DNA from 3 places in the Paenibacillus sp. FSL K6-0276 genome. Region 1 is predicted to be linked to each of the others. Evidence: predicted binding sites of a transcription regulator. Region 1 holds the regulator's gene; each other region holds the start of a gene.
What was found. The regulator LexA, encoded in region 1, represses DNA repair genes until DNA is damaged. The targets are predictions, from matches to a motif close to CGAACATATGTTCG.
Positions count from the first base shown of each region.

Region 2: recA (recombinase RecA) is a predicted target of LexA. The motif match lies at 1,036-1,049, and genes of this name have one in related genera.
Region 3: MHH52_RS21690 (ImmA/IrrE family metallo-endopeptidase) is a predicted target of LexA. The motif match lies at 862-875, and genes of this name have one in related genera.

Region 1 covers NZ_CP150276.1:3,335,409-3,337,683, forward strand. The annotation lists gene MHH52_RS15785 (LysM peptidoglycan-binding domain-containing protein) at 109-522, opposite strand; gene lexA (transcriptional repressor LexA) at 818-1,444, shown strand; gene MHH52_RS15795 (L,D-transpeptidase) at 1,717-2,055, shown strand; gene MHH52_RS15800 (hypothetical protein) at 2,203-2,275, shown strand, end outside.
Region 2 covers NZ_CP150276.1:3,730,310-3,732,584, reverse strand. The annotation lists gene MHH52_RS17550 (competence/damage-inducible protein A) at 1-818, shown strand, start outside; gene recA (recombinase RecA) at 1,119-2,180, shown strand.
Region 3 covers NZ_CP150276.1:4,580,830-4,583,104, reverse strand. The annotation lists gene MHH52_RS21695 (hypothetical protein) at 49-210, opposite strand; gene MHH52_RS21690 (ImmA/IrrE family metallo-endopeptidase) at 290-832, opposite strand; gene MHH52_RS21685 (YjfB family protein) at 981-1,157, opposite strand; gene MHH52_RS21680 (YjcZ family sporulation protein) at 1,307-1,453, shown strand; gene MHH52_RS21675 (NucA/NucB deoxyribonuclease domain-containing protein) at 1,542-1,973, opposite strand; gene MHH52_RS21670 (cytidine deaminase) at 2,081-2,275, shown strand, end outside.

The DNA.
Region 1 (2,275 bases):
ACTTTCCCTCCCCATATAAATTAATTCTAACTCTGCCATGAGAAAAAGAGCTTGTCAAGGTTTACTCCCTGCAAGCTCTTCATGTCCTCTTATTATGTTCTTAGAATATTAATAAAAAGGTAAAGTGAGAATATCTCCAGCATTAATCTGACTACCTTTAATGCCATTGGATTTTTTAATTCCTTCTATATATACAGCCGTCTTCATATCAGAAGGTTTATTCTCAAGAGCAATACTCCAAAGTGTATCTCCACGTTCAACCACTACGCGCTTCTCATCCTTCATTAAAGTAGTAGATCCTGCAAATACATTGCCTACTACTGTAAGTCCTGATAGTACGAGCACAATGATCAATGTCAGTTTAACAACAAAATCTCTCCGGAACAAACGCATTAATCGTTCAAGCAAAAGCTCTGTAATCTCTTTAATCTGAGCTGAATAACGGGGAATAGGATTATTTCCTAAAGATTCAACCACTGGGGCTTTATCGTAGATGCTACGGTATGTACTGTATTTTAACATGAATATCATCCTCCAAACACTTGTTCTTACTTTTGAAATTATAATAACACGAACATGTGTTTTGTTCAATACTATTTTAGAACAATTGTTCTCTTTTTTTCAGAGGTTGATATTTACCATATTATTCATATAAAGAACCATTCTTATCATTTAGATGAAGGAAACGTAATCAATACAAGACTACCATTTATTAACTCTTTCGAATTAATATTTATAATAGTTAGAACTTATGTTTGTGCGAACGGTAGTTCTATGTTATAATTTTCCCAAACATTACTATATGGGGTTGATTCCAATGTCAAAGATTTCAAGTCGCCAACTGGCGATCCTGGAATTTATACGTAGCGAAGTCCGCAGCAAGGGTTATCCTCCTTCCGTCCGGGAGATTGGAGAAGCTGTTGGCCTTGCTTCCAGCTCCACAGTTCACGGTCATTTGGATCGGCTAGAGAAGAAGGGACTTATCCGTCGAGATCCAACGAAGCCTCGTGCGATAGAATTGCTTGGCCAAGAGGATTCCGAGAATGTCCATCATTTCGCACAAACCGTCGCTCGCATTCCTGTCGTAGGTAAGGTTACCGCCGGGGTTCCTATCACTGCTACTGAGAATATTGAAGACTACTTCCCGCTTCCAACTCACTATGTTGGAGATAACAAAGTATTTATGTTATCGGTTCAAGGTGACAGTATGGTCGAAGCTGGGATTATGAATGGTGACTATGTAATTGTTCGCCAACAACAAACGGCTGATAACGGAGATATCGTTGTAGCTATGACCGAAGAAGATGAAGCAACCGTTAAGACCTTTTATAAAGAACGTGATCATATACGTCTTCAGCCGGAGAATCCGGCGTACGAGCCTCTTCGCCTTAATCGCGTGACCATTCTCGGCAGAGTTATCGGATTATTTCGAGATATCCACTAAGTATGCACTCCTACCAACCGAAAACGGATACCGTCCTTTAAAGGACGGTATCCGTTTCTACGAGAAGTATAAGGATAATGTATACCGTAAAATATATACTTTCTTTTATTTTTAAAATAGCTGTTCTGCAAATGCAGAACAGCTATTTTACTGTTATCTAACTCCATCAATCAAGTTCAGAACATTTGTTCCCATGGGCTAAAATGGCCATTTTTAATGAATAACCGTTTATGCGTCCTGCTCATATCCTAATTAGAAAGGAGTGTTGCACAATGCCAAATTACCGAATAATAGTTGATCTGACGCAACGTATGCTTTATCTTCTTGATAACGACATTGTGATCAGGGGCTTCCCAGTCGGAATCGGTAAAATGTTAACTCAATCACCACTCGGTGACTTCACAATTATTAACAAACAGCCTGATCCAGGCGGTCCGTTTGGGGTCTTTTGGATGGGTCTATCTAAGCCTCACTATGGGATACATGGAAATAACGATCCCGCATCCATAGGGCACGAAGTTTCCCACGGTTGTATTCGTATGTACAATGAGGATGTGTTAACACTAGCTGCGATTGTTCCGATTGGAACACGAGTAACGATCAGGAATTAAATCTATCCATAGATAAACACGCCTCAATCATAGTTCAATGGATGGGGTGTGTTTGTAATTAAGTATTTTTGATGGCGTAATAGGAATCTTGTGGTTATATGTCGAATATTGTTAACAGGATTTCAAATTGAAAGGAAGTGTTTAGTTTTGAACAACTCAAAAATTAGAACCCTCGTCGATTTTAAAGTCGATGCACTTGTTAAACTCTCCGGCTTATTGT
Region 2 (2,275 bases), 390 kb from region 1:
AGCCGATGTTCGTAGATAATGCTGTACCGTGGCTTCAGCAGCACGCACTGACGACCGAAATGCCACTTTATTCTAAAATGCTTAAATTTGCTGGTATCGGAGAATCGCTGCTTGAGGATAAGCTCATTGATCTTATTCATAGTCAGACGGATCCAACAATAGCTCCATATGCTAAAGAGGGAGAGGTAACCGTCCGTATTTCGACAAAAGCGCCTTCCGAGCATGAAGCTTTCAAAAAGCTGGAGGTTCTGGAGAAACAAATCAAAGAGATTTTACCAGATCATTTGTATGCGAATATTGATGTGCCACTGGAGCAATTGATTGTGGATTGGATGGCGGATGCAGGTCTGACTTTAAGTGCGGCTGAGAGTTGCACCGGAGGTTTGCTGATGGAGAGTATAACCAACATCCCAGGCAGTGCTTCAATGTTTGCAGGAGGAATCGTCTGTTATTCGAACGACTTAAAGAAAAAACTTCTGAATGTGCCAAGTGCCTTTTTGGAGGGACCAGATGCTCCTGGGGCGGTTAGTCGTGAAGTTGCCGAGGTATTAGCTGATCAGGTGAGAATGATCGCGGACAGCGATTTCGGTTTATCTGTAACAGGTGTAGCAGGACCAGGGTATTCTGAACGTAAACCAGTTGGACTTGTATTTATTGGCCTAGCTGAACGGGGGCGTAAGACAGAGGTATATGAGCTTAATCTTAAAGGTACACGTGAAAATATCCGACTACGTACTGTTAAAGCTCTGCTGTATCGATTATGGCGCAGACTTGAGGAACGCAAGGTGGAGACACCTCTTGAGGGTTCAGACTTGTAATGGGAGATTAGCCCAGTTATAATTGAAACATACGGAAGAACCGTGGCACTGAGATTTCTTTGCTGCGGTTTTTTGTATATCTGCAGAGATTTTGATCACTATTTTCGGTTATGATCATAAGTCGTTGATGTCCGGTGAAGTGAAGAAATTAGTTAACTTCTATATCCGGAGGGAGGCTTACAATAAAAGGGATAATTAACGTCGAAGACAAAAAAAACGAATGTATGTTCGAAAAAAAGCTTGGCAAGACCTCAAAAACACGTTATTATATTATTATAAACAGTGAAGGAAGTGGTCTGATTGTCAGATCGTCGTGCAGCGCTTGATATGGCGCTTCGTCAAATAGAAAAACAATTTGGTAAAGGTTCGATCATGAAACTGGGAGAATCCACTCATATGCAAGTGGAAGTTGTACCTAGCGGATCTTTGGCACTTGATATTGCGTTAGGTATAGGCGGACTTCCAAAGGGACGTATTATTGAAGTGTACGGACCAGAATCCTCCGGTAAAACAACTGTTGCTCTTCATGCTATTGCAGAAGTGCAAAAACATGGAGGACAAGCCGCATTTATCGATGCTGAGCATGCGCTCGATCCGAAGTATGCACGTAACTTGGGCGTAAACATCGACGAATTGTTGCTTTCCCAACCGGATACGGGTGAACAGGCACTTGAGATTGCTGAAGCACTTGTTCGTAGTGGCGCTGTAGACATTATTGTCGTTGACTCCGTTGCCGCTTTGGTTCCTAAAGCCGAAATTGAAGGCGATATGGGTGACTCTCACGTCGGGTTGCAGGCTCGCTTGATGTCTCAAGCGCTTCGGAAGCTATCAGGTGCCATTAGCAAATCGAATACGATTGCTATCTTTATTAACCAGCTTCGTGAGAAAATTGGTGTTATGTTCGGTAACCCTGAGACAACTCCGGGTGGTCGGGCGCTGAAATTCTACTCTTCCGTACGGTTGGATGTACGTCGTGTCGAAAGTATTAAAATGGGTAACGACGTCGTAGGTAACCGCACAAAGATCAAGATTGTGAAGAATAAGGTAGCACCTCCATTTAAGCAAGCAGATGTTGATATCATGTATGGTGAAGGGATTTCCAGAGAAGGAAGTCTTGTAGATATCGGTACTGAAATGGACATCGTGAATAAGAGCGGTGCATGGTATTCCTATGAGGGCGAACGTCTGGGTCAAGGACGTGAGAATGCCAAACAGTTTTTGAAGGAACATCAAGATATTGCACTCATCATTGAGAACAAGATCCGTGAAGCAAGTAATTTGTCCACTATTGTTGCTGCACCGAATGAAGCAGAACTCATTGCAGAACAAGAAGAAGAAAAGCTGCTTCTCGAAATAGAATAATTTATTAAGAAATAGGACGCCCTGTGATTGATTGTTGCAGGGTGTCTTTTCTTAAAAGTGCAATGAATGAAAGAACACAACTGATATAGCTACGA
Region 3 (2,275 bases), 1.2 Mb from region 1:
ATACTTGCTGCCTTTTTATTATGGACTTGCCAATAAAATGATCCTTCTTCAGTCGTCTTTGGGTTCTTGCAATAAAATGGAGAAGGTCCCCGTTTCATGATCCACTTCAATCGATTCAATCCCAACAAAATCCGGAATTTCGGGGTGAACTGCATCTACGTTATAATCTGGATGAGTCATCAATAATTCAATTACTTTAATGGCTTCCATATCGTTCCCCCTTACGAGAAATTCCACCATAATTATTAATGGACCTTCATTGCGACTAAGCTTATTATCCCCGCAGTCATTATTGAATATGTGTTAATCGCTCTTCGTTTCTTCCCATCACGGCCAATAATTGCCCCTGAAATACACGTCTCTGGATTTGATCAATCCGTTGCAAAGCGAGCTCGCTAGGAACTTGAAATTCTGCTGCAAGATAGGTGATAGCTTCTTCCCGTTGTTCAGGTAATGTCATGCGGGAGATCATGGAGTATGGCATAGCTGCGTATAGAATAAAACGCTCGGATTCATCCTCCTGTGCCCGCGTAAAATGCTCTGGCATCAATGTATGATTGTTACCATGGCGGAGCAGGTGACAGAGCTCATGGAGAAATTCCAGCCGCTGCAGACTAGCTGGAAGCCGGTTGTCGATAAACATGCTGTACATCCCTGCAGACGCTTCAATGCTCTTGCTTCTTACATCCAAATAATGAACCCAAATATTAAGACGCTCTGCAATATAAGCAATCGAAATTTGCGAAGGATGATTAAGGTTCAAGCGCTTGTATAAATCTTCCGTCCACTTCTCCAGCGCAGTCATTTGATAATATGATTTTATGTTTATCATCTCATTCACCTCATCCACATTAAGTTATAGGATCGTATGTTCGCATAAATGTACAAAAGAAAAGCCCGAAGGGCTATGTAGAGCAAAAAGTATAAAGAAAAAGGACATATAAGAACTAGTGTTCTTATATGTCCTTAGCATAAAGCAATTAAACACTAATATCAAGTGTTTTTCCTAAATTAGGAGCGACGCTTTTCCCTAGCATTTCCACCATCGCTTGGCTCTGGGTTTCCGCCTGATTTTTAGCAATATTCATGACCTGTATCCCAACATTTTGAGCTAAGGATGCTTGACTCATTGCCATTGATAATGCAGCTATATCCATATCGCACCTCCTTCGTGTATATCCTGTTTATCGACCCTGTCCATTCAATTCATTAGGTGAATAGCATTTGTTTGCCAATTCGCCCAAACGGCTTATCTCCTTTTTACATATCTTGTGCTGTAGTCATTAATCATTAGGAGGAATTGAACATGGGAATGGAACATTGTGGTTGTAACGTAGGTCCTGTAGTAAGTCCAGCATCAGTAGGTCCGGTATGTAGTCCTTTTACTTCAACAGGAGCTATTCTGGTACTCTTTATCTTGCTGGTTATCATCACTAAAGCTTGCTTTTTCTAAGCTAGCTAATGCACATTGTAGCCCCATCCGGCGTATGCCGGATGGGGCTTTTCTTTTGAAGCATAGTTCTCATTTGTCAGCCGAGTTATTATTTGAACATAAATTCTACGCGGGTTCCATCCGCATAAACTTCTAGCTGATTACCAACCCAGCTTCCTGCACCGCGGTTATCTTTGGGGGTTATGTATTCAATGTCGGCACCTTTGCCGCCTTCATCACACATGGCCATTGGCCATTCATCGCGGTCGTACCCTTTTTTGGTGGGGATCCCTTTTAAGGATTCTTTGCGGTTCTCTTCAGCCTGCTCACGGTTAATGGTGCACGTGGCGGATTCCCCTTTGGCAATCGCATCCTGAATATGCTTGGCGGTCTCAGGATAACGATCCGATGGGAAGGTCAGCTGAACAACTTCTGAATCGGATGTAGACGAGGGGGCTGCCGGGTCTCCGTTCTGTTCAAACCAGTAACCGCTCAAGGCAAGTAACACAACAATGATGAGACTGGTGATAAATTTCTGTATTTTCAAATCTGCTCCTCCTTTTTTGGAACTTAAAATAGTATATCTTATATCATAATGTAGTGCGATTTAATATACTTAGAAAAAATAAGAGGAGGACGGAATTGTATATGGAGTATTTGATTACAATAGAAGATCAGACGCTTATAGCCTCTGCTAAAGATATTATTACTAGACGTTATGAATGGGAAAGACACCATGTAGGAGCGGCGCTCCGTACTAAGACGGGGGAGATCTTTACAGCGGTACATGTAGAAGCTAGCATGGGGCGGATAACAGTCTGTGCAGAAGCGATGGTCATTGGA